One region of the Pseudomonas sp. Sample_16 genome, then DNA from elsewhere that is predicted to be linked to it. Evidence: predicted binding sites of a transcription regulator. Region 1 holds the regulator's gene; each other region holds the start of a gene.
The links. Region 1 encodes FliA, which starts transcription of late flagellar genes. Its sites were predicted from a motif close to CTAAAGTTTNNNNNNNNNNNGCCGNTAA; they were not measured.

Region 1 (10,407 bases):
CGGATGATTTGCATCTGCCGCGCCGTCATCAACTGGTCAGCCGTGCCGTGAGCGTGCAAATGCAGGAAGAACCCAGCGAAGAAGCCATGGCTGACATGTTCGCTGATATCTACCACAGCCCCACCAAGCAGGTAGGCTGAGGTAACAATGAATAGTTTTTGTACCTACATCGATGGTCTGCCATGCATTGTTCCGATTGTGAACGCGCAGCCAGTAATGTGGCCTCCGTCTATGCAAGACAAGGTAAAGAAATAACATGGGCAGCATGCATCCCGTACAGGTGATCGCGGTGACCGGCGGCAAAGGTGGCGTCGGGAAGACTAACGTGTCAGTGAACTTGTCCCTGGCTCTAGCTGAGCTCGGCCGGCGCGTCATGCTGCTGGACGCCGATCTGGGGCTGGCGAACGTCGACGTTCTGCTGGGGCTGACACCCAAACGGACCCTGGCCGACGTGATCGAAGGTCGCTGCGAGCTGCGCGACGTCCTGTTGCAGGGCCCCGGCGGCATCCGCATCGTTCCCGCCGCGTCCGGCACCCAGAGCATGGTTCACTTGAGCCCGGCGCAGCACGCCGGCCTGATCCAGGCCTTCAGCGATATCGGCGACAACCTCGACGTACTGGTGATCGACACCGCTGCGGGGATTGGTGACTCGGTAGTCAGTTTTGTCCGTGCCGCCCAGGAAGTGTTGCTGGTGGTCTGCGACGAGCCGACCTCCATTACCGACGCCTACGCCCTGATCAAACTGCTCAACCGTGACTACGGCATGAACCGTTTCCGCGTGCTGGCCAACATGGCCCAGAGCCCGCAGGAAGGGCGCAATCTGTTCGCCAAGTTGACCAAGGTCACGGATCGTTTCCTCGACGTCGCCCTGCAATACGTCGGCGCCGTGCCTTATGACGAAAGCGTGCGCAAGGCCGTGCAAAAACAGCGTGCCGTCTACGAAGCATTCCCGCGCTCCAAGTGCTCGCTGGCGTTCAAGGCAATCGCGCAGAAGGTCGACACCTGGCCGTTGCCCGCCAACCCGCGTGGGCATCTGGAGTTCTTCGTCGAACGCCTCGTGCAACAAACGGCAGGACCCGTGCTATGACAGCCAGCGGCTACAACCTCTACAAGAAATCGGCACGCGATGCGCAGTACGAGCTGATCGAGCGTTACGCGCCGCTGGTCAAACGCATTGCCTATCACTTGCTGGCGCGTCTGCCGGCCAGTGTCCAGGTCGAAGACTTGATCCAGGCCGGGATGATCGGCCTGCTGGAAGTCTCGACCAAATACGACGCCAGCAAAGGCGCGAGTTTCGAGACGTACGCGGGCATCCGCATCCGCGGCGCCATGCTCGATGAAGTGCGCAAGGGTGACTGGGCGCCACGCTCGGTCCACCGCAATACCCGCATGGTCAGCGACGCCATCCGCTCGATTGAAGCGAAAACCGGCCGTGACGCTAAAGATCACGAAGTTGCGGCCGAACTCCAATTGAGTCTCGACGATTATTACGGGATTTTGAACGACACCCTGGGCAGCCGGTTATTCAGTTTCGACGATCTGTTGCAGGACGGCGAACACGAAGGGCTGCACGAGGATGGCGCGAGTGCTCATCTCGAGCCGTCACGCGATCTGGAGGATGAACGCTTCCAGGCAGCGCTGGCGGACGCGATTGCCAATTTGCCGGAGCGCGAGCGACTGGTGTTGGCGCTGTACTACGACGAAGAGTTGAATCTCAAGGAAATCGGTGAGGTCCTGGGGGTCAGCGAATCTCGGGTCAGCCAGTTACATAGCCAGTGCGCGGCCCGTTTAAGGGGGCGTTTGGGAGAGTGGCGAGCGCGCTGAAGGCAGTGTGGGGGCACTGCGACGTGGCTGGTGGGGTGATGAACCGCGCCGGTCTCGCTTCGTTGTACTCCAGACAGTCATCGAGTGCTTTGCCAGATTGATTGAAATGGCGCGTCCAGGTGCTGGGCGCGTTTTAGTCTGCTTGGAGGTCGAATTGGACAAGAACATGAAAATCCTCATCGTTGATGACTTCTCAACGATGCGGCGGATCATAAAAAACCTGTTGCGTGACCTTGGGTTCACCAACACGGTCGAGGCCGACGATGGCACTACCGCCATTCCGGTCCTCAACAGCGGGAGCATCGACTTTCTGGTGACCGACTGGAACATGCCTGGCATGACCGGTATCGATCTGCTGCGTCACGTGCGTGCCGATGAAAAGCTCAAGCACCTGCCGGTGTTGATGGTGACCGCTGAAGCCAAGCGCGAGCAGATCATCGAAGCGGCCCAGGCCGGTGTAAACGGCTATGTGGTCAAACCCTTCACGGCCCAGGCGTTGAAAGAAAAAATCGAGAAGATTTTCGAACGCATCGGTTGAACTGCGCCACGGGGGAGCTATGGGGCATAACGAATCTTCGCAGGGCGATTTTGAATCGACCCTGAAAAAACACGCCGTCGAACTGGTCGCGAGCCTTGAAAAGGGCAGGTTTGGCGATGCTGTGCAATTGATCCATGAGCTCAACCAGACCCGTGACCGCGGCCTGTATCAGGAAGTGGGCAAGCTCACGCGCGAGCTGCATAGCGCGATCGTCAATTTTCAGATTGACCCGCACATGCCGCAAGCCGAAGAGGTGTCACAGATCACCGACGCCACCGAGCGTCTGGGTTATGTGGTCAAGCTGACCGAGGCCGCAGCCAACCGCACCATGGACCTGGTGGAAAACGCCACGCCGCTGGTCAACAGCCTGGCTGACGAAGCCCAGGCCTTGAGCACGGATTGGGGGCGGTTCATGCGTCGCGAAGTCGGGGCTGAAGAGTTCCGCGAACTGGCCCGGCGAGTCGACGGGTTCCTGACGCGCAGCAGCACAGACAACCGTGCCGTGTCGGGAAACCTCAACGATATTCTGCTGGCCCAGGATTATCAGGACCTCACAGGTCAAGTCATCAAGCGTGTGACCCAACTCGTCACCGAAGTCGAGAGCAACCTGCTCAAGCTCGTGCTCATGGCCAGTCAGGTTGACCGTTTTGCGGGCATCGAGCATGACCGTGAAGCAATGCTTGCAGAAAAAGATCCACAAAAACATCTCTCTCAGGGTGAAGGTCCGCAGATTCATGCCGATAAAAGAGAAGACGTTGTGTCCGGTCAGGACGATGTGGACGATTTGTTATCCAGCCTTGGATTCTAGAGTTTCAGGAATTTCAGGTTTTTTGGGTTTTTAGACCTGTAGGAGCACACCATTAATGAGCTTCGGCGCCGATGAAGAGATCCTTCAGGATTTCCTGGTTGAGGCCGGCGAGATTCTAGAGCAACTGTCCGAACAGCTGGTCGAGCTGGAAAGCCGACCGGATGATGCGGATCTGCTCAATGCAATTTTTCGCGGTTTTCACACTGTAAAAGGGGGCGCCGGCTTCCTCCAGCTCAACGAGCTGGTGGAGTGCTGCCACATCGCCGAGAACGTGTTCGACATCCTGCGCAAGGGCGAACGTCGCGTTGACTCGGAATTGATGGACGTGGTTCTCGAAGCACTGGACGCGGTGAACAGCATGTTCAGCGAAGTCCGCGAGCGTGGCCCGATCACGGCTGCCACGCCAGAATTACTCGCGGCACTGGCCCGTCTGGCCGAGCCGCAATCGGCTGACGAGGCAGCGCCAGCACCCGTCGCCGAAGTGGTTGAAGAACCTGCCGCTCAAAGCGAGTCAGGCGACATCACCGACAATGAATTCGAACAACTGCTGGACTCGCTGAACGCCGTCAAGGCCCAGGCCGAGGCGCCGGCGGCTGCTCCAGCGCCCGCCGCCGATACTGCGGCCAGCGACGAAATCACCGACGCCGAGTTCGAGTCGTTGCTCGACCAGTTGCACGGTAAAGGCCAGTTCGCCGTTGATGCGGTGGCACCGGCGGCCCCTGCCGCGCCGCAGGCTCCGAAAGCCGCGGGCGACAGTTCCGACATCACCGACGACGAATTCGAAGCACTGCTCGACCAACTGCACGGCAAGGGCAATTTTGCCGTGGATGCGCTGGAATCGGCCATCGCTTCGGTGCCGACGCCTGCTGCGCCAACCGCTGCGGCGGCCGGCAGTGACTTGATTACCGATCACGAATTCGAATCGCTGCTCGACGAATTGCACGGCAAGGGCAAGTTCACTGAAGTGGGCGCCACGGCTGGCACGGCAACCGGCGCGAGCGCCTCGGTTGCGGCGCCTGTCGCCAAGGCTGCGGCACCGAAGCCGGTGGCCAAGGCTCCTGAACCGAAGGCCGAAGCCGCGAAGCCGGCACCTGCCGCCGCTGCACCGGCTCCGGCCCGTGCCCCGGCCGCACCGCCCGCGGAAAAACCGGCCAGCGAAGCCGAGACCACTGTGCGGGTCGACACCGCGCGTCTCGACGAAATCATGAACATGGTTGGCGAACTGGTGCTGGTGCGTAACCGCCTGGTCCGCCTGGGTGCCAACAGCGCCGACGAAGCCATGTCCAAAGCCGTGTCCAACCTCGACGTGGTCACGGCCGATCTGCAAACCGCGGTCATGAAGACCCGGATGCAACCGATCAAGAAAGTCTTCGGGCGCTTCCCGCGCCTGGTTCGCGACCTGGCGCGCCAGCTCAAGAAAGAGATCAACCTGGAGCTGGTCGGCGAAGAGACCGACCTCGACAAGAACCTCGTCGAGGCCTTGGCCGACCCGTTGGTCCACTTGGTGCGCAACGCGGTCGACCACGGCATCGAGTCGCCGGAAGAACGCGAAGCCTCGGGCAAGGCCCGTGGCGGCAAGGTCATTCTCGCCGCGGAACAGGAAGGCGATCACATCCTGTTGTCGATCTCCGATGATGGCAAGGGCATGGACCCGAACGTGTTGCGTTCGATCGCGGTAAAACGCGGCGTGATGGACAAGGACGCGGCCGATCGACTGAGCGATACCGAGTGCTACAACCTGATTTTCGCCCCGGGTTTCTCGACCAAGACCGAGATATCCGACGTGTCGGGTCGTGGCGTGGGCATGGACGTGGTGAAAACCAAGATTTCCCAGCTCAACGGTTCGATCAATATTTTCTCGGCCAAGGGCCAGGGGTCGAAGATCGTCATCAAGGTGCCGTTGACCCTGGCGATCATGCCGACGCTGATGGTCATGCTCGGCAACCAGGCGTTCGCCTTTCCGCTGGTGAACGTCAACGAGATCTTCCACCTCGACCTGTCGACCACCAACGTGGTGGACGGCCAGGAAGTGGTGATCGTGCGGGACAAGGCGCTGCCGTTGTTCTACCTCAAGCGCTGGCTGGTCAGCTCCGCCGCTCACGAAGAGCAGCGCGAAGGCCATGTGGTGATCCTTTCGGTGGGCACCCAGCGGATCGGCTTCGTCGTCGATCAACTGGTGGGCCAGGAAGAAGTGGTCATCAAGCCATTGGGCAAAATGCTCCAGGGAACCCCGGGCATGTCCGGCGCCACCATCACCGGTGACGGCCGCATTGCGCTGATTCTCGATGTTCCAAGCATGCTCAAGCGTTACGCCACAAAGCGTATTTGAATCCGGGGCAGCGGCGCGATGACGCGCCGCTGCACCTAATGGAGTGTTTATGGCAGTCAAAGTCCTGGTGGTGGACGATTCGGGGTTTTTCCGCCGCCGCGTCTCGGAAATTCTTTCAGCGGATTCGAATATCCAGGTCGTCGGTACCGCGACCAACGGAAAAGAGGCGATCGATCAGGCGCTGGCTCTCAAGCCGGACGTGATCACCATGGACTACGAGATGCCAATGATGGACGGCATCACGGCGGTGCGGCACATCATGCAGCGCTGCCCGACCCCGGTCTTGATGTTTTCCTCGCTGACCCACGAAGGCGCCCGGGTTACCCTCGATGCGCTGGACGCCGGCGCGGTGGATTTCCTGCCGAAGAATTTCGAAGACATCTCGCGCAACCCCGAGAAGGTCAAGCAACTGCTGTGCGAAAAGATTCTGAGCATTTCGCGCAGCAACCGTCGTGTCAGCGCCTACAGTGCACCGGCTCCGGTGGCCGCACCTGCTCCGACGCCTACGCCTTCCACAAGCAGTTACGGCAGCAGCGCACCTGTGCGTCCGGCACCGGCTCCGATTCCGGTGCGTACCCATGCGCCCACGCAGTCATCACCGGCGCCAAAACGCAAAGCCTACAAACTGGTGGCCATCGGTACGTCTACCGGCGGCCCGGTTGCCTTGCAGCGGGTGCTGACCCAATTGCCGGCCAACTTCCCGGCGCCGATCGTGCTGATCCAGCACATGCCCGCTGCGTTCACCAAGGCGTTCGCCGAGCGTCTGGACAAACTCTGCCGCATCAGCGTCAAGGAAGCCGAGGACGGCGATATCCTGCGTCCTGGCCTGGCCCTGCTCGCACCGGGCGGCAAGCAAATGATGATCGACGGCCGTGGGGCGGTGAAAATCCTCCCGGGCGACGAGCGTTTGAATTACAAACCGTGCGTCGATATCACCTTCGGTTCGGCGGCCAAGTCCTACGGTGACAAAGTTCTGGCGGTGGTGTTGACCGGCATGGGCGCCGATGGTCGCGAGGGCGCGCGCCTGCTCAAGCAGGGCGGCAGTTCGATCTGGGCGCAGGATGAAGCCAGCTGCGTGATCTACGGCATGCCGATGGCCATCGTCAAAGCCGAACTCGCTGACGCGGTGTACAGCCTGGACGACATTGGCCGGCACATCGTCGAGGCGTGTATCTGATGGATGTTCTCAGCCTTATCGGCATCATCATGGCGTTCGTCGCCATCATCGGCGGCAACTACCTCGAAGGCGGCCATCTGGGTGCGCTGGCCAACGGCCCCGCAGCCTTGATCGTACTCGGCGGGACCATTGGTGCGGCATTGCTGCAATCGCCAATGAGCGCCTTCAAGCGCGCGATGCAGATTCTCGCGTGGATTCTGTTTCCGCCGCGTGTCGACCTGGCAGGCGGCGTAGATCGTGTCGTCAACTGGAGCCTGACCGCACGCAAGGAAGGCTTGCTCGGTCTGGAAGGGGTGGCCGACGCCGAACCCGACAACTACTCGCGCAAAGGCCTGCAATTGCTGGTGGATGGCGCCGAACCGGAAGCGATCCGCAGCATTCTGGAAGTGGATTTCTACACTCAGGAAAGCCGCGACATCGAAGCGGCCAAAGTCTTCGAAAGCATGGGCGGTTATGCGCCGACCATCGGCATCATCGGTGCAGTAATGGGCCTGATCCATGTGATGGGCAACCTTGCTGACCCGTCGCAATTGGGCAGCGGCATCGCCGTAGCGTTCGTCGCCACCATTTATGGCGTAGCCAGCGCCAACCTGGTGCTGTTGCCGATTGCCGCCAAACTCAAATCCATCGCGTTGCGCCAATCGCGTTATCGCGAAATGTTGTTGGAAGGGATTCTGTCGATCGCCGAAGGTGAAAACCCACGCTCCATTGAGTTGAAGCTGCAAGGCTTCATGGATTAAGGGACTAACCTAATGGCTCGTCGTCGGCATCAGGAAGAACACGTTAACCACGAGCGCTGGCTCGTGTCCTACGCGGATTTCATCACGCTGCTGTTCGCTTTTTTCGTGGTGATGTATTCGATCTCGTCGATCAACGAAGGCAAGTACAAGATCATCTCCGAGGCGCTGATCGGTGTTTTCACCGACAGCGACCGCGCGCTCAAGCCGATTCCGATCGGTGAGGAGCGACCAAAGACCGTGACCCCGGCCAAGCCGTTGGTCAAAGACAGCGAGCAAGTCGACGCCGGCGTCGCCGGTAGCAGCGATCCGCTGAAGAGCATCGCCGACGACATCAGTGCGGCGTTCGGTGATCTGATCCAGTCCAACCAGATGACCGTGCGTGGCAACGAGTTGTGGGTGGAGATCGAGCTCAACTCCAGCCTGTTGTTCGGCAGTGGCGACGCCATGCCCAGTGACATCGCTTTCAACATCATCGATAAGGTCGCGGCGATCCTGAAACCCTTCGACAACCCGATTCATGTCGAAGGCTTCACCGACGATCAGCCTATTCGTACCGCGCAGTACCCGACCAACTGGGAACTGTCGTCGGCCCGCTCAGCCAGCATTGTGCGCATGCTGGCGATGCAGGGTGTGAATCCCGGTCGATTGGCATCGGTGGGCTATGGCGAATTCCAGCCGGTCGCCAACAACGCCACGGCAGAAGGCCGGGCACGTAATCGGCGCGTGGTGCTGGTGGTGTCGCGCAACCTCGATGTACGCCGCAGCCTGACTGGCACTGGAACTGCCAATGCGCAACCGGATGCCGCGTTGAAGCGTGCTGGCACACAAACTGCACCGACCCCGGTCAAGTCGCCGGTACGAGAGAGCGCCGTCAATTCTCCGTCACCCGCATTAACACGTTGAGCTATTTCTCGGTCGATTCATTGGGCCGGGAGGAACAATCCGAATGAGAGTCTGGGCAGTCGCCAATCAAAAGGGTGGTGTCGGTAAAACCACTTCATCCATCGCTTTAGCCGGTTTGCTGGCCGAGGCGGGCAAGCGCGTGGTTGTGGTCGACCTCGACCCCCACGGCTCGATGACCAGCTATTTCGGTTACGACCCCGACAGCCTGGAACATAGCAACTACGACCTGTTCCTGCACAAGGGCAACGTGCCCCAGGGCTTGCCGGGGCAGCTGCTGCTGTCGACCAGCGACCCGCGCATTTCCCTGCTGCCTTCGAGCACCGCGCTGGCGACCCTCGAGCGTCAGTCGCCGGGGCAGAGTGGGCTGGGACTGGTGATCGCCAAGAGCCTGGCGCAGTTGTGGCAAGACTTCGATTACGCGGTGATCGACAGCCCGCCGCTGCTCGGTGTGCTGATGGTCAATGCCTTGGCGGCGAGCCAGCAGCTGGTGATCCCGGTGCAGACCGAACACCTGGCGGTCAAAGGCCTGGAGCGCATGGTCAACACGTTGGCGATGATCAACCGATCCCGCAAACAGGCGTTGCCGTTCACCATCGTGCCGACACTGTTCGACCGCCGCACCCAGGCCTCCCTGGGCACGCTGCGGGTCCTGCGCGATAAATTTCCAGAGGAAATCTGGCAAGGCTACATCCCGGTGGACACCCGCCTGCGCGATGCCAGCCGGGCCGGGCTGACGCCTTCGCAATTCGACGGCAAGAGTCGCGGCGTCCTGGCTTACCGCGCCTTGCTCAAGCATCTGCTGGCGGCACAACTTGTTCCGCAGGTGGCGTGAGATGAGTCTTGACCGGCCATTGAAACTCACGTCGCGTCCGCAATTGGCGCTGCAGTCGTATCTGGACAACCTTCTGCAAGAGGTGACCGAGGAACTGTTGGCTCCGCTTGACCCGCTTCCTGAGGTGGTCGAAGACGAAGCGGCACTCGATGAGTTCCAGGCCGCGGTGCTTGAAGAGCAGGCTCGTGACGCCCGGCAGGCTGGTTTTACTGCCGAGCCGGTCGCCAAAGCGGCCGTGCCGATGGAAGTGCCTGCACGTCCGGCAATTGCTGTGATCGAAGCACCCACGTCGATGCTGCCGTCGGTATCGACCATCGCGCCATTGCTGCAAACACTGGCGGCGCCCGTCGCCGAAGTACAGCAAGTGCCGGAACCGAAGGTTGCCGAGGTGCAGCCAACGCTGGTGGCGCCGGTGGTCGAAGTTCATCTGCCGCCCGCCAACACACCGCCACCGCTGGAAACCGACGATCGTCCTTCCTGGGCTGCCGAGCCGTTCGAATGCCTGTTGTTCGATGTCGCCGGCTTGACCCTGGCGGTGCCGCTGGTGTGCCTGGGTTCGATTTATTCCCTGGCCGGTCATGAACTGACGCCGTTGTTCGGGCAGCCGGAGTGGTTCCTCGGGATCCTGCCGAGCCAGGCTGGCAATCTGAAAGTGCTGGATACCGCTCGCTGGGTCATGCCCGACCGTTATCGCGACGATTTCAAGCAGGGCCTGCAATACGTCATTTCGGTTCAGGGTTACGAATGGGGGCTGGCGGTGCATCAAGTCAGTCGTTCGTTGCGCCTGGACCCGAACGAAATCAAGTGGCGCAGTCACCGTGGCCAGCGGCCATGGCTGGCCGGCACGGTGATTGAACACATGTGTGCGTTGCTCGACGTTTCCGCGCTGGCCGAGTTGATCGCCAGCGGCGGCGCAAAGCATATGGGCGGCAGTAAACCGCCGCATAAAACTACATAACAGAACAACACCGCCAGGGCGGTTTCTTGAGGGGTCAGGGTATGAATGACAAGGCAACGGCGGCAAAAGGTTCCGAAGATCCGATCCTGCAATGGGTCACCTTCAAGCTGGATAACGAGACCTACGGCATCAACGTGATGCGCGTTCAGGAAGTCCTGCGCTACACCGAAATCGCCCCGGTCCCGGGTGCGCCGAGCTACGTGCTGGGCATCATCAACCTGCGCGGTAATGTGGTCACCGTGATCGACACCCGCCAGCGCTTCGGCCTGATGAATGCCGAAATCAGCGACAACACCCG
Region 2 (10,407 bases), on a different contig from region 1:
ACTGATCGGCACCATGCTCATGTTGGCGCCGGTGCCGCTGGTGTATTCGTAGAGGGTGATGTTGTCCAGGTACGAGAACACCGTGATCAGGTCGGCCCAGACCCAGTACAGCAAGGCCATGAACCCGCCGAGCAAGGCCAGGCGAATCAGGCGCAGGGACTGTTCGTTGACCTTTTCGATGTCCATGGTCGGCTCTTCGATCACCGCTTCGCCATCGCCGGCCTCCTTGGCTGCCTGCCGCTTGGCGAGGGCGCGCTGATAGGCCAGGCGACGGGCCGCTACGCTCAGGCCACGGACGAAGGTGGCTTCGATCACCAGCCAGAACATCAGCAGGTACAGGGTGTTGATCAGGCGGTCGCTGAGTTTGAGTGCGGTGTAGTAGTAGCCGAAGCACACGGCCACGAACAGCGCCACGGGCAGGATGGTGAACATGACGCCCACGGCTTTGCGGAACAGCGAGGCGTTTTCGTGGGTCGGGCTGCTGACCAGCAGGCGGCTGAGCAGCAATGTCATCAAGGCGTAGCAAGTGAGTACGACCGGCATGCCGATCACGTCATCGGCGAGCCCGGCCGGTTGCAGTTCGGCAACGGCTACCACTGCCACCAGGGCCATTACCACCATCCCGAGCCGACGGACCCAGCCCCGGAGGAATTCGACCTGAGGTTTTTCCCAGCGGAAATGCAGTTCAGCCACGCCGCCCGGTGCGAGGATGCGGTAGGCGGTGTAGAACACCAGCCATGCCTGGGCCATTTGCAGCAACGCCGCGCCCATATTGGCGTTTTGCCCTCGGGCGTCGATTTGCAGGGCCAGGCCGCACAGGGCCAGACCCAACGAGACCGGCATCGCCAACAGGATATTGATCAGAATCGCCTGAGGTGTGTGCCACTGACTGTCACGCTTGAAGTGGCCGATGTCCTGGTGAACCTTGTTCAGACGGGCATACAGTTGCTTGCGACGCCACAGCAGGGCGCCGATCAACAGCGCCAGCGGCAGGAACAGCAGCGGTCGTTGGGTCAGGCCATCAGTCAACTCGCTCAGACTCGAGGCCAGGGGCAGGGAGTCGACCTGGCGTTGCAAGCGATCCGGCACGCTGCGCAGCCATTCAAGATCCAGCGGTTTATTGCTGGGAATCCAGAACATCTGCTCGTCCAGCGTCGCACGCAGGCTTTGCGCGGTGCTGAGCAATTGCTTCTGGTTCAACTGCAGGGTGATGGACTCGTTGAGCACTGCGCTCAATTCGCGGTTCAGGCGCTCGAGCAGGTCGGCACGCGTGGTCGCCAGTTCCAAGAGGCTTTTGCGCAACTGCGGGGTGACTTGCTCGGGCGGTTGGGCGGCCAGCAGATTGTCGACATAAGTGGCCGGGTTGCTGAGCAATTCCCGTTGTTGGCTGACTTCGAATTGATACAGCCGAATGTCGGCGATCTGGTCGGCGAGGTCGCGATCGACCTTGAGGCGCGGTAGGGCCAGTTTCTGTTTGTAGAGAATCTTCGAGAGCAGCAGGCTGCCCTTGAGCACGCTGATCTGCTCGTCCAGCGCCGCATCGCTTTGGGTCACGCTGTCCAGCTGTTGCTTGGTCTGCAGATTCTGCTGGGTGACTTCGTTGAGACGGTCAGTGCTTTTGAGCAGGTAATCCGAGAGTTTCAGGTTGGCGGTGCTTTCAGTCGCCAACAGGCTGCTGCCGCCGGCCTTCTGTGCTTCGATCGACTGCTGCGTCACCGTCTCCTGGGATTGAGCCAGGCGCTTCTGATTGATCAGGCTTTGCAGGTCCTGGATTTCCCGGTCCAGGCGATCGGATTTTTCCGACAGCAAATCATGCTGGCTGTTGCCCAGGTCTTGCAGCTGGGTATTGCCGGCCAGTTCCTGGCGCCGCAGCGGGATCAAGGCGTTGAGGGCGGCGAGCTCGGCATTGAGCTGGTCGCGCTGCTCGGCGCTCAGGGTCTTGCCGGCGTCTTTGCCGGTCTTGAGCATATTGTTGATCTGCTGGATACGCGTCTGGCTGGCGGAAATTTCCGCCTGGGCACGCTCGGGACGGGTCTGTGCAGTAATGATCAGGCTGTTGGCGTCCGCCAGGGCTTTCTGCAGATCGCTTTGCTGGGTCGATCGCTCAGTGAGCATTTGCTCGAGTTGCTGGATCGACTCTTTTGCGAAGCGTTGCGATACGGGCGCGACGACGCTGGCCTTGAGGCGCGTCAGCTCACGCTGGTTTTCGATGGTTTGCTTGGGCGCGGTGGCCAGTTGCTGCTTGAGATCGCTGAGTTTCTGCTCGTAATCACGCTGATTGTTGAGCTGCGTCAGCGTGCCTTGCAGGACGGACTGCAGAGCCTTTTGATCGGCCTCCGGCAATTTGCGGTCGGCAATCTTGTCCAGACTCGTCTGCACAGATTCGCGGGAGGGCGGTTCGGCGGCTTGCAAAGGTCCGACGGAGAGGCTCAGGCCCAACAGGGCCAGGACGAAAAAGGTGCGCAGGCTTGACATAGAGACCGATCAAAATACGAGGCGAAGAGTGGAGTTTAGAGGAACAAGCCCGGACCCGGGCGACTTCCTTCGGGGAATCTGACGCCCACTTTGTCGATCTTGTTCCCGTCCATGACCGCGACAGTCCAGAGGGTGTTGTTCCACTCCACCTGGTCGCCGACCACCGGCGCTCCCCCGACTTTCTGGGCAATGAACTTGCCCAGAGTCATCTGCGGATCGATGTCTTCGACCTTCAGCCCGTACAGGGCAGCAACCGCGGCCAGCTGGGCGTCTCCTTCGAGAACGAAGTCGCCGAAAAAGCGCAAATCGAGGCCGCGTTGCGGTGCCTGGCTGAACAGTTTTCCGAGGGCCGCAAGGTTGTGTTCATGGCCGATTACGCACAGTAAATCATCGACTTCCAGCACCGTACTACCCGACGGATGGAGCAGTTGTTGACCACGAAACAGGGCAGCGATGCGGGTACCTTCGGGCATTTTCAGTTCGCGCAGGGGCGAACCGATGCACCATTTTTCGGCACCGAGGCGATAAACGAACAGTTCCCACTCACTGGTGACATGCACTTCGAGCGCAGACCGGGAAATCGGCGCGGGCTCCGGTGGCACCGTGACCTTTAGCAGCTTGGCGACCCACGGCAGGCTGGTGCCTTGTACCAGCAGCGAGACCAGAACGATGAAGAAGGCCAGGTTGAAGTACAGCTGAGCATTGGGCAGGCCGGCCATCAGCGGGAACACCGCCAGAATGATCGGTACCGCGCCACGCAGGCCCACCCAGGAAATGAACGCCTTTTCGCGGCCATGGAACGCCTTGAACGGCAACAAACCCACCACCACTGACAGCGGCCGCGCAAACAGAATCATCCATAGCGCCAAGGCCAGGGCCGGCAAGGCAATCGGCAGCAAATCGTGGGGCGTGACCAACAGCCCCAGCACCAGGAACATGCCGATCTGTGCCAGCCAGGCCATGCCGTCGAGCATGTGCAGGATGCCGTGGCGGCTGCGTACCGGCCGGTTGCCGATGACCAGACCGCACAGGTACACCGCGAGGAAGCCGCTGCCGTGCAAGGCGTTGGTCAGGGCAAACACCACCAGGCCACCGGCGATGACCAGGATCGGGTACAGACCGGTGGCCAGATTGATCCGGTTGACCAGTTGCAACATCAGCCAGCCGCCGCCGAGGCCAATCACACCACCGATACCGAACTCGCGCAGCAGGTGCGCCAGCAGGCTCCAGTGCAGCCCAGTCTGGCCGCTGGCGAGAATGTCGATCAGCGTGACGGTGAGGAACACCGCCATCGGGTCGTTGCTGCCGGATTCGATCTCCAGGCTGGCGGTCACCCGTTCGTTCAAGCCTTTGCCGCCCAGCAACGAAAACACCGCCGCCGCATCGGTGGAGCCGACGATGGCGCCAATGAGCAGGCCCTGGATCAGGTTCAGGTCGAACAGCCAGGCCGCGGCCATGCCGGTCAGCCCGGTGGTGATCAACACCCCGACCGTGGCCAGCGACAACGCCGGCCACAACGCCACGCGGAAACTCGAGACCCGCGTGCGCAAACCGCCGTCGAGCAGGATCACCGCCAGTGCGAGGTTGCCGACCAGATAAGCCGTGGGGTAGTTATCGAAAATAATGCCGCCGCCGTCGACGCCGGCCGCCATGCCAACGGCCAGGATGATCACCAGAATCGGGATGCCGAGGCGCGACGAAAGTGAGCTCACCAGAATGCTTGCACCTACCAGCAACGCGCCGATCAAGAACAGGCTGTTGATGGTGGTCGCATTCAAAGGCAGTACTCCAGAAAACTGAAAGGCGGGCACAAACTGACCATGCAGTCTGCGTGCCAGCGATTCTAACCTGTTGAAATGTGATGCTGTCAAAAAGCTTTTCTGGTTTATACCAGATCGTTCCCACGCTCTGCGTGGGAACGCCTCAATGGACGCTCTGCGTCCACTTCCGGGACGCGGAGCGCCCTGGGATGCATTCCCACGCGGAGCGTGGGAACGATCATGGAAAGCTTTTGAAAGCAGTCTTGCACACCCTCTTGAGCAGGGTGGGATCAGTGTGGCGACTTCAGATTAAAGGCTGAACCGCCCAACCATGGTGTTCAGGTCCACCGCCAGGCGCGACAACTCACTGCTCGCTGCGCTGGTCTGGTTGGCGCCGGTGGCCGATTGCACCGACAAATCGCGGATATTCACCAGGTTGCGGTCCACTTCACGGGCCACTTGCGCCTGTTCTTCAGCAGCGCTGGCGATTACCAGATTGCGTTCGTTGATTTCGACAATGGCGCTGTTGATGGTGTCCAGTGACATTCCCGCGCCGCGGGCGATGTTCAGGGTCGATTCGGCACGCTCTGTGCTGTTGCGCATCGAATCCACCGCATGTTCGGTGCCGCTCTGGATGCTGCCGATCATGCGCTCGATTTCGCTGGTCGACTGCTGGGTGCGATGAGCCAGTGCCCGCACTTCGTCGGCCACCACCGCAAAACCACGACCGGCTTCACCGGCACGTGCAGCTTCGATGGCCGCGTTCAGGGCCAGCAGGTTGGTCTGGTCGGCCAGGCCACGGATCACGTCCAGTACTTTGCCGATGTCGCGGGACTCGTTCGCCAGGTCGCCGATCAGGGTCGCGGTGCTCTGAACATCGGCGCTCATGCGTTCAATGGCGCTGACGGTTTCCTGCACCAGATCACGGCCGTCGCCGGCAGACGTAGTGGCGTTCTTCGAGGCTTCGGACGTACTTACGGCGTTGCGCGCGACTTCTTCCACTGCACTGGTCATTTCATTGACCGCGGTGGCGGCCTGTTCGATTTCGTTGTTCTGCTGGGTCAGGCCACGGGCACTTTCGTCGGTGACACTGTTGAGCTCTTCCGCGGCGGACGCCAATTGCGTGGCCGAGCCGGAAATCCGCTGCAGGGTGTCGCGCAGTTTTTCCTGCATCTTCGACATCGCCAAGAGCAGGCGGCCGGCCTCATCTTCGCCATCGACGGTGATCGGGCGCGTCAGGTTGCCTTCGGCAATCTGTTCGGCGGCGTTCAGTGCGTTGGCGATGGGGCGGGTGATGCTGTTGGTCAGCAACCAGGCGAACAGCATGGTCAGGGCGGTGGCGATCACAAGCAGGGCGATCACCAGATTGAAGGCCGAATCGTATTGGTCGGCGGCTTGCTGGTTGGTGTCGAGGGTCTGCTGAGTGTTGATCTCCAGCAGTTTGTTCAGCACCGCATTGACCGCTTCGGAGTTACTCAGCAGGTCGGCGTTGAGCAGGTTGCGCAATTCGTCGACCTGATTGTTGCGCGACAGGGTCTTCATCCGATCTTCGATCTGGCGGTATTGCCCAAGCAACTGCACGTATTGATCGTAGGCCGCACGTTCCTCGGGGCTGCTGATCAGTTTTTCGTAGACGTTCTGGGCGGTGCGGATTTGCTGGTTGCGCATTTCCAGCAGCTCCATGGTCTTGTGCTGCACATCTGGTTCACGGTTGACCAGCAAACGGTAGGACAACACGCGCAAACGCAGGGTCAGCTGGGTGAACTCGTCGAGGCTCTTGATGCTGGGCACGCTGCTGACGGTGATGTTCTCGGCGGCGTCGCGGATCTTGCTCATCTGGTTCAGGGCGAACACGCCCAACAGCATCATCAAACCGCCAATCAGGGCAAAACCGAGGAACGCTCGCGGCGCGATATTCATATTTCGAAGGGACATGGTGTTTACCGAAGAGAGCGCACCAGAGGGTGCCGAGGCTGACGTATGGATGACTTATCGGTCATGCGCCTGAAGTCTTGAGTCCCTGCGCGGTTTTGCCGCACAAACGTCATGGCGACGAAGTGCAGGAACCAGATCGGCCGATCACAGTCTCTACAGTTCGCGAGAAAGGTCGGTCGTCAGGAAAATCAGGGCCTTGGGCCCGTATAACCCTGGCTTCCACAGTGACTTTTCTTTATCGTACGCGCCCTTTGAAAATGCCTGGAAAATCAAAATGTTGGAAGCATCCCTAAGCCAATTGGAACAGCTGGTCAGCGACCTGGTGCAACAGAACCAGACCCTGCTAGGCACCAACCAAGCCCTGAGCGCCGAACTGGCCCAGGCCAAGGATGAAAACGAAAGCCTGCAACTGAGCCTGATGGAACAGGAAGAGAAACAAGGCGCCACCGCCGCGCGCATTCAAGCCCTGGTTGAGCGTGTGAGCGCTGGCCCAGTCAGCGCATGAGTTACGGCCCGGGTGTGAAAGTCGTCTCGATCCTGGGTGAGGACTATTCGATCAAGGCCCCGGCCGGGGAAGAGCAGACCCTGCTGGACGCTGCATTAATGTTGAAGGCTGCCCTGGCCGACACCAAAAAGAAGTACCCGACGCTGATCGGAGACCGATTGCTGGTACTGGCCGCGATGAATCTGTGCTCGCAACAGATCGAAATGCAGAAGCAACACAAGCTCGAACTCGACCGTTACCAAGAGCAAGTCAACGCCACGGTTGAAGTGATCTCCAAGACGATCAATCAGGCCTGATCGGCTTTGCGCACAACCAAAGAATAAATTGTCGTTTGCGTTGTATACAATCGGCACGGCTGTTGCAGTGTTTCAGCCTCTTATTCTTTGGGGGTGCTCCATGCAGTTCTGGCGACGCAGTATTCAATGGCAGTTGATCTTGAGCATGGGCACCGCCCTGCTCGTCAGTATTCTGATCGTGGTTGGCATTTATACCCTTGTGGTCAATCGCCTCGCCCAGCGTTATCTGGTCGAACAAGCGCTGCCGTCGAGCATCGAAGCGATGCGCAACGACATCGAGCGTATCCTCGTTCAGCCGCTCACCGCCGCCAAGGACATCGCCAGCAACAGCATGGTGCGCGATTGGCTGGCCGAGGGTGAAAACAGTGCCCAGGCCGCTACGTTCACCACTTACCTCGAAGGCATCCGCGCCGAACACAAGGCCTTTACCGCGCTGATTGTCGGCACCGCGTCCAACCACTACTTCAATGAAAAAGGCCTGGACCGGACCCTCAGCCGCACCAACCCCAAAGACGCGTGGTTCTATGCGTTTCTCGATAGCGACCAGCCGCGCACCCTCAACATCGACAATGACACCGCCAGCGGAGAATTGGCGCTTTTCATCGACCTTAAAGTCGAGAAAGCCGGCAAAGTCGTGGGCGTTGCCGGGCTGGGCCTGAGCATGAAGGAGCTCTCCGAGCTGATTCACAACTTCAGTTTCGGAGAGCGTGGCAAGGTCTATCTCGTCCGTTCCGACGGATTGATCCAGGTTCATCCCCAAGCGCAATTGAGTGGTAAACGTACCCTGGCAGAGCAAATTGGCGCGGCGGCGGCGGGCGCGTCTCTGGGTCAAAAAACTGCCACGAGTAATAGCTTCCAGCGGGACGGTGAAGACTTCCTCGCATTAAGCCTGCCTTTGCGCGATCTCGGCTGGACCCTGGTGGCCGAAGTGCCGCAGTCGCAGATTTACGCTGAAGCCCGTCGCGCCATGTGGATGAGCAGCGGCATCGGCCTGGCAGTGGCGGTGATATGCCTGTTGCTGGTGGTGTTGCTGGCCCGTGGATTGGTCCGACCGATCCGCCAGGTAACAGCGGCGTTGGTGGCCATCGGTAGCGGTGGTGGCGATTTGACCCATCGGCTGGATTCCAGCCGCGCCGATGAGCTGGGCGATCTGGCGCGAGGGTTCAATCGGTTTCTCGACAGCCAGCGCGACATGATCGGCGAAGTACTCACCACCAGCGAGCGCTTGCGTACGGCTGTCGGGCAAGTGGCGCGGGTGGTGGAAAACACCGCCGAACGCTCGGGCCGACAACAGGAAATGACCGACATGGTCGCTACTGCGGTCCATGAGATGGGCCTGACCGTGCAAGAGATCGCGCAGAACGCCGGTAACGCGGCAGTCGCTTCGCAAAACGCCCGGGATGAAGCAATGCAGGCACGGGAAGTGGTCGGCGGATCGATCCGGCACATTGAAAGCATGTCCGACGAAATCGGCGTTGCCGCCACGGCGGTCGGGGCGCTGGCTCATCAGGTGGCGTCAATCGATCAGGTGTTGGCAGTGATTCGCGGGATCTCCGAGCAAACCAACCTGCTGGCGCTCAACGCTGCCATCGAAGCCGCACGTGCAGGCGATATGGGGCGCGGGTTTGCGGTGGTCGCCGATGAAGTGCGCACACTGGCACGGCGTACACAATCGTCCACCGATGAGATTCAACAAATGATCGGCAGTCTCAAGCAGGGTGCGGAAAATGCGGTGTCGTCGATGCATTCCGGGCAAGCGGCGACTGGCACCGGTGTCGAATCCAGTCAGCGCACCGGGGCGTCGTTGACCGCGATTACCGGGCAGGTCGAGCGCATCAGCGACATGAATCATCAGGTGGCAACGGCGACTGAAGAGCAGTCGGCAGTGACCGAAGAGATCAACCGTAACGTGCAGGGCATTTCCGATCTGGCCCGGGCGACGGCGGGGGAGGTCAGGGCTTGTCGTGAGGATTGTCAGACATTGCAACGTCTGGCGGACGATCTGGCGCGGCAGATGGGTGGGTTCAAGTTGAGTTGATGGTTGGCGGTGCGGGCCTCATCGCGGGCAAGCCCGCTCCCACAGGGTTTTGTGTTGAGCACAAGATTTGTGATCAAGAGAGATACCTGTGGGAGCTGGCTTGCCAGCGATTGGATTGCAGCTACAACCCAAGACTTGCTTCAGAACCACTCATCCTGCATGCCCAGGCAGACATCATCCCGCGCTTCAAGAATCGCCAGTTCATGGTGACAACCCGGTACCTCCCACGTCAGGAAGTACCGCGCCGCCTGCAACTTGCCTTTATAGAAGCTCACATCCGCCGCATTGCCCTTGGCCAGGCCTTCTTCGGCGCGAATCGCCTGTTCCAGCCAGCGCCAGCCAATCACCGTGTGCCCGAACACCTTCAGGTACAGCGCCGAATTCGCCAGGCTGCTGTTGACCTTGCCTTGGGCCAGGTCGGTCAGCAGGCCGATGGTTACGGTTTGCAGGCGCGCCACCAGTTTCTCCAGTGGTTCACGCAACGCAGTCAGCGAATCAAACGCCTGTGCACGCTCGGCGGTGTCGGCGATCAAGCGGATCAGTTGCTTGAGCCCCGCGCCGCCATTCTGCGCCAGTTTACGGCCGAGCAAGTCCAGGGATTGAATGCCGTGGGTGCCTTCGTGAATCGGGTTCAGGCGGTTGTCGCGGTAATACTGCTCCACCGGGTATTCGCGGGTGTAGCCGTGGCCGCCGAGGATCTGGATCGCCAGTTCGTTGGCCTTCAGGCAAAACTCCGACGGCCAGGATTTGACGATGGGGGTCAGCAGATCCAACAGTTCATGGGCCTGCTTGCGCGCCTCTTCCGTCTCGAGAGTCGTGGTGTCATCGAACAGCCGTGCCGCGTACAGGCCAAGGTCGAACGAACCTTCGACGTAGGCTTTTTGCGTCAACAACATGCGCTTCACGTCGGCATGTTGAATGATCGCCACAGGGGCGGTATTGGGGTCTTTGCTATCCGGCACCCGTCCTTGCGGACGTTCGCGGGCGTATTCCAGCGAATACAGATAGCCGGCATAGCCAAGCATCACTGCGCCCATGCCGACACCGATGCGCGCTTCGTTCATCATCTGGAACATATAGCTCAAGCCATGGTGCGGCTTGCCCACCAGATAGCCGACGCACTCACCGTTGTCACCGAAGTTCAGTGCGGTAGAAGTAGTGCCGCGCCAGCCCATCTTGTGGAACAACCCGGCCAGCAGCACGTCATTACGCTTGCCCAGGCTGCCGTCATCGTTGACCAGGAATTTCGGCACGATAAACAGGGAGATCCCCTTCACCCCGGCCGGTGCGTCCGGCAGCTTGGCCAGTACCATGTGCACGATGTTTTCCGACAGCGGATGGTCGCCACCGGAAATGAAGATTTTATTGCCCTTGAGTCGATAGGTGCCGTCAGACGCA
Region 3 (10,407 bases), on a different contig from region 1:
TGGCGCATCTGCCGATGACCGACCAGCAGCGCGCGGAGCTCGCGGGCTGCAAGTCCTTCAGCGAGTTGCACGAACGCCTGTCGTCCTCCACGTTCGACGCCCCCACCGAGGCCGCCCAGGCTTCGGTGGGCAAGCGCCTGACCCTGAGCACCGCCGAAGAGTTGCAGGACGCCGAAATGCTGGCGCTCGACGCCAGCGGTCGGGTTTGCCTCAAGGCCACTCCGCCGATTCGCCGGACCAAGGTCGTGCCCGAGCCTTGGCGTACCAACATCCTGGTACGTGGCTGGCGCCGGATGACCGGTCGTACCAACCCGCCGAAGCCGCCGAAGGACGAACGCGTCCTGCCCGCAGCACGCTGGCGTACCGTGGGTTCGATCCGTCGCTACATTCTTTTGGTGTTGATGCTCGGCCAGACCATCGTGGCCGGCTGGTACATGAAAGGCATCATGCCGTATCAGGGCTGGTCGTTCGTCGACCTCGAAGAAGTCCTGCATCAGCCGCTGCTGCAAACCGCTACCCAAGTGCTGCCGTATGCATTGCAGACCAGCATCCTGATTCTGTTCGGGATCCTGTTCTGTTGGGTTTCGGCAGGTTTCTGGACCGCGCTGATGGGCTTCCTCGAGTTGCTCACCGGCCACGACAAGTACCGCATTTCCGGTAAAAGCGCCGGCAACGAGGCGATTCCAAAGGACGCACGCACCGCTCTGGTGATGCCGATCTGCAACGAAGACGTGCCGCGGGTATTCGCCGGTCTGCGCGCAACGTTCGAATCGGTCGCGGCCACGGGTGATCTGGATCGCTTCGACTTCTTCGTGCTCAGCGACAGTAACGACGCCGACATCTGCGTGGCCGAGCAACAGGCTTGGCTGGACGTCTGCCGGGAAGCCAAGGGCTTCGGCAAGATCTTCTATCGCCGCCGCCGCCGTCGGGTAAAACGCAAGAGCGGTAACCTCGACGACTTCTGCCGTCGCTGGGGCGGTGACTACAAGTACATGGTCGTACTCGACGCCGACTCGGTGATGAGCGGTGAGTGCCTGACCAGTCTGGTGCGTCTGATGGAAGCCACGCCGGACGCCGGGATCATCCAGACCGCGCCGCGTGCGTCGGGCATGGACACGCTGTATGCACGCATGCAGCAGTTCGCGACCCGGGTGTACGGTCCGCTGTTCACCGCCGGTCTGCACTTCTGGCAACTGGGTGAATCGCACTATTGGGGCCACAACGCGATCATTCGCATGAAGCCGTTCATCGAGCACTGCGCCCTGGCGCCGCTGCCCGGTAAAGGCGCGTTCGCGGGTGCGATCCTGTCCCACGACTTCGTTGAAGCCGCGCTGATGCGCCGTGCCGGTTGGGGCGTGTGGATTGCCTACGACTTGCCGGGCAGCTATGAAGAGCTGCCGCCGAACTTGCTGGATGAACTCAAGCGTGACCGTCGCTGGTGCCACGGCAACCTGATGAACTTCCGGCTGTTCCTGGTCAAGGGCATGCACCCGGTGCACCGTGCCGTGTTCCTGACCGGTGTGATGTCTTACCTGTCGGCGCCGCTGTGGTTCTTCTTCCTGGTGTTGTCGACGGCGCTGCTGGCAGTCAACACGTTGATGGAGCCGCAGTACTTCCTTGAACCGCGCCAGCTTTATCCGCTGTGGCCACAATGGCACCCGGACAAGGCGATTGCGCTGTTCTCGACCACCATCGTGCTGCTGTTCCTGCCGAAGCTGTTGAGCATCATCCTGATCTGGGCCAAGGGCGCGAAAGAGTTCGGCGGCAAGTTCAAGGTGACATTGTCGATGCTGCTGGAGATGTTGTTCTCCGTGCTGTTGGCACCGGTGCGGATGATTTTCCACACCCGATTCGTGCTTGCCGCGTTCCTCGGCTGGGCTGCCACCTGGAATTCGCCACAACGTGACGACGACTCCACGCCCTGGAGCGAAGCAGTCAAGCGCCACGGCCCGCAAACCTTGCTGGGCTTCTTCTGGGCCTTGCTGGTGATCTGGCTGAACCCGAGCTTCCTGTGGTGGCTGGTGCCGATCGTCGGTTCGCTGATGCTGTCGATCCCGGTCTCGGTGATTTCCAGCCGTGTCGGACTGGGCCTGAAATCCCGCGACGAGAGCCTGTTCCTGATCCCTGAGGAATACAATCCGCCGCAGGCATTGCTGGCTACTGACCAGTACACCCACGAAAACCGTTGGCATGCGCTGAACGACGGCTTCGTCCGTTCGGTGGTCGATCCGCAGCAGAACGCCTTGGCGTGCTCGCTGGCGACCTCGCGTCACCGTGAGGCCGAGCCGATTGAATGGCTACGGATCGAGCGCGTGCGGCACGCGATGAAAGTTGGGCCGCAAGGCCTGACCAACAACGAGCGTGTGCAGCTGTTGAGCGATCCGGTGGCCCTGGCCCGCTTGCATGAGCAGGTCTGGAACGAAGGCCATCCGGAGTGGCTGGGCGCGTGGCGCAAGTCGGTCAAGGCCGACCCTCATGCCCCGTTGTTGCCGCTCAAACCGTTGAGCGTACAGCCTCAGATGGCGTAATGAAAAAACCCGCGAAAGCGGGTTTTTTTATGGCCTGATCGTTCCCACGCTCCGCGTGGGAACGCCGCCCAGGACGCTCCGCGTCCTTTCTCGGGCGTGACGCAGAGCGACAGAGGATGCATTCCCACGCAGAGCGTGGGAACGATCAAGTAACGATCAAGTAGATCGGATCACCTCAAACCTTGAACCGTCCCACCAGCATTTGCAGATGCGTTCCCAACCGCGCCAGCTCAACACTGGAGGCCGCGGTCTCTTCACTGGCGGCCGAGGTCTGGTCCGAGACATCCCGCACGTTCAGCACGCTACGGTTGATCTCCTCAGCCACGGCGCTCTGTTGTTCAGCGGCGGCGGCAATCTGTTGGTTCATCGCCTGGATTGCCGAAACCGTGCGGGTGATGCTTTCCAGTGAGCCACCGGCGCGGCGCGTCAGTTCGACGCTGCTGTCGGTCAGGCTTCGGCTGTTGTCCATGATGGTCGCCACTTGCTGGGTGCCGTTTTGCAGGCCGACGATCAGCTCTTCGATTTCTTCGGTGGATTTCTGGGTGCGCTGGGCCAGGCTGCGCACTTCGTCGGCGACCACGGCAAAGCCGCGTCCGGCTTCACCGGCACGGGCGGCTTCGATGGCAGCGTTGAGCGCCAGCAGGTTGGTTTGTTGTGCCACGGACTTGATCACGTCGAGCACACTGCCGATCTTGTCGCTCTCGCGCTTGAGCTCGCCCATGGCTTCGGTGGAGTTTCCCACTTCCTTGGCCAGGCGCTCGATCTGGGCAATGGCTTCGCCCACCACTTTGTCACCTTCGCGGGCCTGCTGGTCGGCGGCGACCGCGGCCTCGGAGGCTTCCTCGGCGTTGCGTGCAACTTCCTGCACCGTGGCGGTCATTTCGTTCATGGCCGTGGCCACCTGGTCGGTCTCGACCTTCTGACTGTTGACCCCGGCGCTGGTCTGTTCGGTAACTGCAGACAACTCTTCGGCGGCGCTGGCAATCTGCGTGACGCCATCACTGATGCCGCCGATCAGCTCGCGCAGGCCCTGGGTCATGCTTTGGATCGCACGTTGCAGCTGCCCCAGTTCGTCCTGGCGCTTGGATTCGAGGTTGTGGGTCAGATCGCCGGAAGCAATGCGTTCGGCCACTTTGAGGGTCTGGTTGAGCGGAATCACGATCTGCCGGGTGATGGCCCAGGCAGCGAACAGACCGAAGACCAGTGCCAGGGCGGTGGCCACCAACAGCATGTTTTTGGCATGCGCTACATCGGTATCGCGTACCAGGGTTTGCGAAACCGTCAGTTTGTTGCTCACCTGGAGCAGGATTTCGCCTTGGGCCGCCATGCGTTTCAGGGCGTCGACGCTGGCGACCTGGGAGTCACGGTATTGACTCACCGCGGCGCGATAAGCCTTGAGCGAGTCGGTGGCTAGTTGCAGGTTGGCGAGGTGTTCTTCAGGCAGTTTGGCGGGCAGGCTTTCGAGGTATTTTAGGGCATTGTCGATCGCATCGAGGGCCGGCTGCTCGGCTTCGCTCTTGCCGCTGTAGGTGTAGCCGCGAACCTGGAAGCGCGCCTGCTGGATCAGTTTGCTCAGCTCGATCACGCTGTTGAATGCCGCCACGCTGTCACCTTGCAGCATGGATTTTTCAACCTCAGCGACTTTGGCAACGGCGTTGTCGGCGGTAGCGCCGAGTTTGCTGCGGGCATCTTCACGGTTGGCGCCGGCCTGGGTCAGGGCGGTGAAGCCTTGTTTGTACAGGCTGACAGCGGCCAGTTGCTGGTCGATCATGGCGATGTCGGCGGGTTGTTCGATCATCTGGCGAGCCGTTTGCAGGCCGGTTTCGAGCTTGCCCAGCAGGTCATTGACCGCTCCAGGACCTTGTTCGCCGCGGCGCATTTCGTAGTCGAGGCGGGCGATGCGCAGGTCCTTGGTCAGGCCGTTGATCTCGGAAATGAAACCGAGCTTGTCGCCGCGACTCGTCACTTCACCGAGACCGGTCCAGCCGGTAAACGTGATCAGCAATGTCAGCAGCAGCACCAGACCGAAGCCGACGCCCAACTTGCGGTTTACACCTACATTTCCCAGCTTATCGGCCAGCCATTGGTACATGCTGTAACTCCCTCGGACCACACATTGGTTTTATGGGAGGTATATCGGCAGTGGCGTGGGGTTCTGTAGGCGCTGCCCGATAAGCGGACGGCGGAGTTTCAGCCACTTCAATGTTGGCTGGTACACCGCCATCGCTAGCAGGCTCGCGCCTACGGATTTCTCAGTGTCGGTTAGAAGAGTCGTGCCAGCAGGGCGGTCACGGCGGTTTCGACGCGCAGGATGCGCTCGCCCAGTTGCACCGGTTGCAGGCCGGATTTGCCCAGCAGGTCGATTTCGTAGGGAATCCAGCCACCTTCAGGGCCGATGGCCAGGGTTACCGGTTCGCTCAAGGCACGCGGGCAGGGCGGGTAGTTGCCCGGATGCCCCACCAGGCCGAGGGTGCCTTCGGTGATGGCAGGCAGGCGATCCTCGACGAAGGGTTTGAAGCGTTTCTCGATCACAACTTCCGGCAGAACAGTGTCCCGCGCCTGTTCCAGGCCGAGGATCAGTTGCTCGCGAATGGCTTCAGGCTCCAGGAATGGCGTCTGCCAGAAGCTCTTCTCGACGCGGTAGCTGTTCACCAGCACGATGCGTGGCACACCCATGGCTGCAACAGTCTGAAACACCCTGCGCAGCATTTTGGGGCGTGGCAGGGCCAGCACCAGGGTCAACGGCAGCTTGGTCGGCGGTGGTTGATCGAGGGTAACGCGCAATTCGGCTTCGGCGGTATCCAGGCGCAGCACTTCGGCCGAGCCCATCAGCCCGCCGATGCGCCCGACACGCAGGCTGTCGCCGACTTCGCAGCGATGGACTTCCTGCATGTGGGTCAACCGGCGATCACGCAGGATCACCCGGTCGGCCGCAATGAAATCGGCCTCTTCCAGTAACAGCAGGTTCACGCTTGGGTCGCTGGCGGCTGGTCGTTGTGATCGTCAGCCGGTTGATCGTCCGGATGCTCGCCACGCTTGCTGATCAGGCTGCTGAACAGGATGCCGACTTCGAACAGCATCCACATCGGTACGGCCAGCAGGGTCTGCGAGAAGATATCCGGCGGGGTCAGGATCATGCCGACCACGAAGCAGCCGATGATCACGTACGGACGGATTTTCTTCAGGTATTTGACGTCGACCACGCCAATCCACACCAGCAACACCACAGCCACCGGAATCTCGAACGCCACGCCGAAGGCGAAGAACAGCGTCATGACGAAATCGAGGTAGCTGGTGATGTCGGTCATCATTTCCACACCGGCCGGCGTGGCGGCGGCGAAGAACTTGAAGATCAGCGGGAACACCAGGAAGTAGGCGAACGCCATGCCGGCATAGAACAGCATGATGCTGGACACCAGCAACGGCACGGCGATGCGCTTCTCATGCTTGTACAGGCCCGGCGCGATGAAGCCCCAGATCTGATGCAGGATCACCGGGATCGCCAGGAACAGCGAGACCATCATCGTCAGCTTCAACGGCGTCAGGAATGGCGACGACACATCGGTGGCGATCATCGTCGCGCCGGCCGGCAGATAAGCACGCAGCGGCGTCGAAACGAAGGTGTAGATCTGCTGGGTGAAGGCGAACAGCCCGGCAAAAATGATGAAGATCGCCGCTACACAGCGCAGCAGACGGGTACGCAACTCGGTGAGGTGCGAAACCAGCGGCATGTGCTGGTCGTTTTCTGGGAGATCGCTCATGGGGCTCGCGGCGGCAGTGTTGGGTCATGAGGGGCCGGCGCAACGGGCGCAGCCGCAGGTGTAACGGGTTCAACCGGAGTGGCTGCTACAGGGGGAGCGGACTCGACAGCTGCAACTGCCGGTGCTGTCGCAGGGGCAGGTGCTTGAATCGTCTGCCCTCCCACGTGCTCGACCGGCGCAGGCTCCTGCTGGGTCGGTGTGAAAATTTTCCGCGCCTCCTGTTCAAGCGACAGGATGTGCTCGTTGTGCAGTTGCCGACGAATCTCGTCGGCACCGATTTCACGTTCAACTTCCTGTTTGATCGCGTTGAAGCTGCGCTTCAGTCGCCCGACCCACAGGCCGGCGGTGCGCGCTGCGCCCGGCAAGCGCTCGGGACCCAGCACCAGCAGGGCAACGAGGCCGACGAGCAGCAGTTCAGAGAAGCTGATACCAAACATTAGTCAGTGCTCACACGTCTTTGCGAATCGGCTCTTCGACTTTCTGCGCCTGCACGTCAATGGTGTGCGGCTGATTGACAGAGGCCTGAGGCTGAACCGGCGGAACCGGTTGGGCTGGAGTGGCCGTCGGGTCGGCCGGTTTTTCGTCATCGTTCATGGCTTTACGAAAGCCCTTGATCGATTCGCCGACATCGGTGCCGAGGTTTTTCAGTTTCTTGGTGCCAAACACCAGTACGACAACAACCAGGATGACGACCCAGTGTTTCCAGTCAAAAATGCCCATGTTGCTGCTCCTCTCTAATAGTTATTCAGGCGGACGGACGCGAGGCTTTCTCGGCGTGTCCGGACAGACCGAAACGACGGTCCAGTTCATCGAGTACAGCCTGTGGATGCTGCCCCAATTGGGCGAGCATGACCATGCTGTGGAACCACAGATCGGCGGTTTCGTAGATCACATCGCTGCAGTCACCACTGACGGCGGCGTCCTTGGCGGCAATGATGGTTTCGACCGACTCTTCGCCGACTTTTTCCAGAATCTTGTTCAAGCCCTTGTGGTACAGGCTGGCGACATAGGAACTGTCGGCGGCGGCGCCTTTGCGCTCCTCCAGCACTTGAGCCAGGCGGGTCAGAGTGTCACTCATGTTTGTGTCCTGCAAAAGCGGAATAGATGGCGTGCGGATCTTTCAGAACCGGGTCGACCGTTGTCCAGTCGCCGTTTTTGTAGACGCGGTAGAAGCAGCTCTGGCGGCCGGTATGGCAAGCGATGTCACCGATTTGCTCGACCATCAGGATGATCACGTCGGCGTCGCAGTCCAGGCGCATCTCATGCAGGGTTTGCACATGGCCGGACTCTTCGCCCTTGCGCCACAGCTTGCCACGGGAACGTGACCAGTAAATCGCGCGGTTTTCGGCAGCGGTCAGTTCCAGCGCTTCGCGGTTCATCCAGGCCATCATCAGGACGCGCCCGGTCTTGTGATCCTGGGCAATCGCGGGCACCAGGCCGTCAGCGTCCCACTTGATCTCGTCCAGCCAGTTTTTCATCTTCGACTCCGACAGCGGGTTCAACACTTCATTAGTCGAACCCAAGCGTTGAAACAGTGTGCCAGTCGTTCACGCAACTGGCTATCGGCGAACGACCAGATACAAGCCGACCGCCATCATGATCCCGGCGGGCCAATAGGCCAGTTCATTCAGCGGGCCACCAGCGGCGAGGATCGCGCCACCCGCCAGATGCGCCGTGCCGAGCAGACGCAAGAACCAGTCATCGCGACGACGGTGCCACGGTGGCGGCGGGTCGTAGGCGTGGGGTTGGGACATGCGTTCAAGCAGATCGCGGGCCATGTTGGCCAGGTGCGGGAGCTGTTCGAACTGGCTCTGCACATTGCCAATCAAGGCTTTGGGGCTGACCCTTTCGCGCATCCAGCGTTCGAGAAATGGCTGCGCGGTGTTCCACAAATCCAGATCCGGGTACAACTGACGTCCCAGGCCTTCGATATTGAGCAGGGTTTTCTGCAGCAGAACGAGTTGCGGCTGCACTTCCATGTTGAAGCGGCGCGCGGTCTGGAACAGGCGCATCAGCACCTGGCCAAATGAAATATCTTTTAACGGTTTTTCGAAAATCGGCTCGCAAACGGTGCGGATCGCCGCTTCGAATTCGTTGAGCTTGGTTTCCGCCGGCACCCAGCCCGAATCGATGTGCAGCTGCGCCACGCGCCGGTAATCACGCTTGAAGAAGGCGAACAGGTTGCGTGCCAGGTAATCCTGGTCTTCCGGGGTCAGGCTGCCGACGATGCCGCAGTCGATCGCTATGTATTGCGGGCTCCACGGGCTCACGGTGCTGACGAAAATATTGCCGGGGTGCATATCGGCGTGGAAGAAACTGTCGCGGAACACTTGGGTGAAAAAGATCTCCACACCGCGTTCGGCGAGCATTTTCATGTCGGTGCGCTGGTCGGCCAGGGTCGCCAGATCGGTCACCTGAATGCCGTAGATACGCTCCATCACCAGCACTTTCGGACGGCACCAGTCCCAGTAGACTTGCGGCACATACAGCAGCGGCGAACCTTCGAAATTGCGCTTCAGCTGGCTGGCGTTGGCCGCCTCGCGCAGCAGGTCGAGTTCGTCATAGATGGTTTTTTCGTAGTCGCTGACCACGTCCACCGGGTGCAACAGGCGTGCATCGGCCGAGAGTTTTTCGGCGGCGCGGGCGAGGATGAACAGCCACGCCAGGTCCTGGGCGATCACCGGTTTGAGGCCCGGGCGGATCACCTTGACCACCACTTCTTCGCCGGTTTTCAGCTGCGCGGCATGCACCTGCGCCACCGAGGCCGAGGCCAGTGGTTCGACGTCGAAACGGCTGAACACCTCGCTGATTTTCTTGCCGAGCTGTTCTTCGATCAGCTTGACCGAGACCTGCGAGTCGAATGGCGGCACGCGGTCCTGCAACTTCATCAGTTCATCAGCGATGTCTTCGGGCAGCAAGTCGCGGCGGGTAGACAGGATCTGACCGAACTTGATGAAGATCGGCCCCAGGTCCTGCAGTGCCAGACGCAGTCGCGCGCCGCGGCTCAGGTCCAGGGTCCTGCGCGGGAACCAGCGCCACGGCAAGGCATAACGCAACACCCGCAGGAACCAGGGCAGCGGCAGGGCGAACAGCAGGTCATCGAGGCGGTAGCGAATCACGACGCGCTGGATGCGCAACAAACGGCGGACGGCAAGCAGCTTCATGCGTTATCGCTTGGGTCGAGGGATCGGGAAAGGCGCTCGAAACGCGCCTCGAGACGTTCCAGATCGAGCTTGATCTGGTCCAGTTCACTGAATCGCGCTTCGGCTTCGCGCTGGCCAACGAGGGTGCGCGACTCTTCGGCCAGGTATTCGCCCAGGTTCTGGCCCAGGCTGGTAAATCCTTGCTGATACCAGCGCGCGCGACTGCGCAAATGACCACCGACCAGCTGCGTGGCGACCGGGCCTAGCCAGCGTGAGAGTTCATACTCCCAGTCCAGCTCCAGGTCCTGAAGGATCGCCGCCAGTTCCAGCAGCGCACCGCTGTCACCGTCGAGTTCGACTTCAGGGCCATGCAGAACGGAGGTCTTGTCCTTGCTCATCGCCAGTTTCAACAGGCTGGAAGCCGGTGCGCGCAAGGTGCAGTCGGCGCCGGTTTCCCACTGGGAGGCCAGCATCAGGCCTTCGTCGCTGGGCAGGATGAACAATTGCAGTGCCGGGCTGCGGCAATCGACGGCAATCACTTTGCCGCTCAAATGCGCGAGCCGCGGCAGCGCCGTGCTGTCGAGACGAAGCACCCGGTTCAGACCGAGTTCAACGCTGGCGAGCAGGCCTGCGAGCAGCATCAGGGCTTGATGCCGCGATGCAGGGCAACGATGCCTGCGGTCATGTTGTGATAGGTCACACGGTCGAAACCGGCCTCGACCATCATCGACTTCAGGGTTTCCTGGTTCGGGTGCATGCGGATCGATTCGGCCAGGTAGCGATAGCTTTCCGAGTCATTGGTGATCAGCTTGCCCATCAGTGGCATGAAGGCGAACGAGTAGGCGTCGTAGGCCTTGGACATCAGCGCGTTGGTCGGCTTCGAGAACTCGAGGACCAGCAGACGGCCGCCCGGCTTGAGTACACGCAGCATGGAGCGCAGGGCGTCTTCCTTGTGCGTCACGTTGCGCAGGCCGA

Region 2: the regulator FliA is predicted to act here: its motif matches at 6,225-6,252, upstream of D8U69_RS07375 (methyl-accepting chemotaxis protein).
Region 3: the regulator FliA is predicted to act here: its motif matches at 4,662-4,689, upstream of D8U69_RS06965 (methyl-accepting chemotaxis protein).

Annotation. Positions count from the first base shown of each region.
Region 1 covers NZ_RCOB01000197.1:103,831-114,237, reverse strand. The annotation lists gene flhF (flagellar biosynthesis protein FlhF) at 1-140, shown strand, start outside; gene fleN (flagellar synthesis regulator FleN) at 257-1,087, shown strand; gene fliA (RNA polymerase sigma factor FliA) at 1,084-1,824, shown strand; gene D8U69_RS26365 (chemotaxis response regulator CheY) at 1,991-2,362, shown strand; gene D8U69_RS26360 (protein phosphatase CheZ) at 2,382-3,170, shown strand; gene D8U69_RS26355 (chemotaxis protein CheA) at 3,226-5,499, shown strand; gene D8U69_RS26350 (chemotaxis response regulator protein-glutamate methylesterase) at 5,549-6,676, shown strand; gene D8U69_RS26345 (flagellar motor protein) at 6,676-7,416, shown strand; gene motD (flagellar motor protein MotD) at 7,429-8,319, shown strand; gene D8U69_RS26335 (ParA family protein) at 8,363-9,151, shown strand; gene D8U69_RS26330 (CheW domain-containing protein) at 9,153-10,109, shown strand; gene D8U69_RS26325 (chemotaxis protein CheW) at 10,151-10,407, shown strand, end outside.
Region 2 covers NZ_RCOB01000052.1:86,166-96,572, forward strand. The annotation lists gene mscK (mechanosensitive channel MscK) at 1-2,475, opposite strand, end outside; gene D8U69_RS07365 (potassium/proton antiporter) at 2,511-4,253, opposite strand; gene D8U69_RS07375 (methyl-accepting chemotaxis protein) at 4,545-6,170, opposite strand; gene D8U69_RS07380 (hypothetical protein) at 6,445-6,675, shown strand; gene D8U69_RS07385 (cell division protein ZapA) at 6,672-6,971, shown strand; gene D8U69_RS07390 (methyl-accepting chemotaxis protein) at 7,072-9,009, shown strand; gene D8U69_RS07395 (acyl-CoA dehydrogenase) at 9,150-10,407, opposite strand, start outside.
Region 3 covers NZ_RCOB01000052.1:1,422-11,828, forward strand. The annotation lists gene mdoH (glucans biosynthesis glucosyltransferase MdoH) at 1-2,528, shown strand, start outside; gene D8U69_RS06965 (methyl-accepting chemotaxis protein) at 2,704-4,620, opposite strand; gene D8U69_RS06970 (16S rRNA (uracil(1498)-N(3))-methyltransferase) at 4,791-5,498, opposite strand; gene tatC (twin-arginine translocase subunit TatC) at 5,495-6,289, opposite strand; gene tatB (Sec-independent protein translocase protein TatB) at 6,286-6,726, opposite strand; gene D8U69_RS06985 (twin-arginine translocase TatA/TatE family subunit) at 6,737-7,009, opposite strand; gene D8U69_RS06990 (phosphoribosyl-ATP diphosphatase) at 7,035-7,367, opposite strand; gene hisI (phosphoribosyl-AMP cyclohydrolase) at 7,360-7,767, opposite strand; gene ubiB (ubiquinone biosynthesis regulatory protein kinase UbiB) at 7,849-9,453, opposite strand; gene D8U69_RS07005 (SCP2 domain-containing protein) at 9,450-10,073, opposite strand; gene ubiE (bifunctional demethylmenaquinone methyltransferase/2-methoxy-6-polyprenyl-1,4-benzoquinol methylase UbiE) at 10,073-10,407, opposite strand, start outside.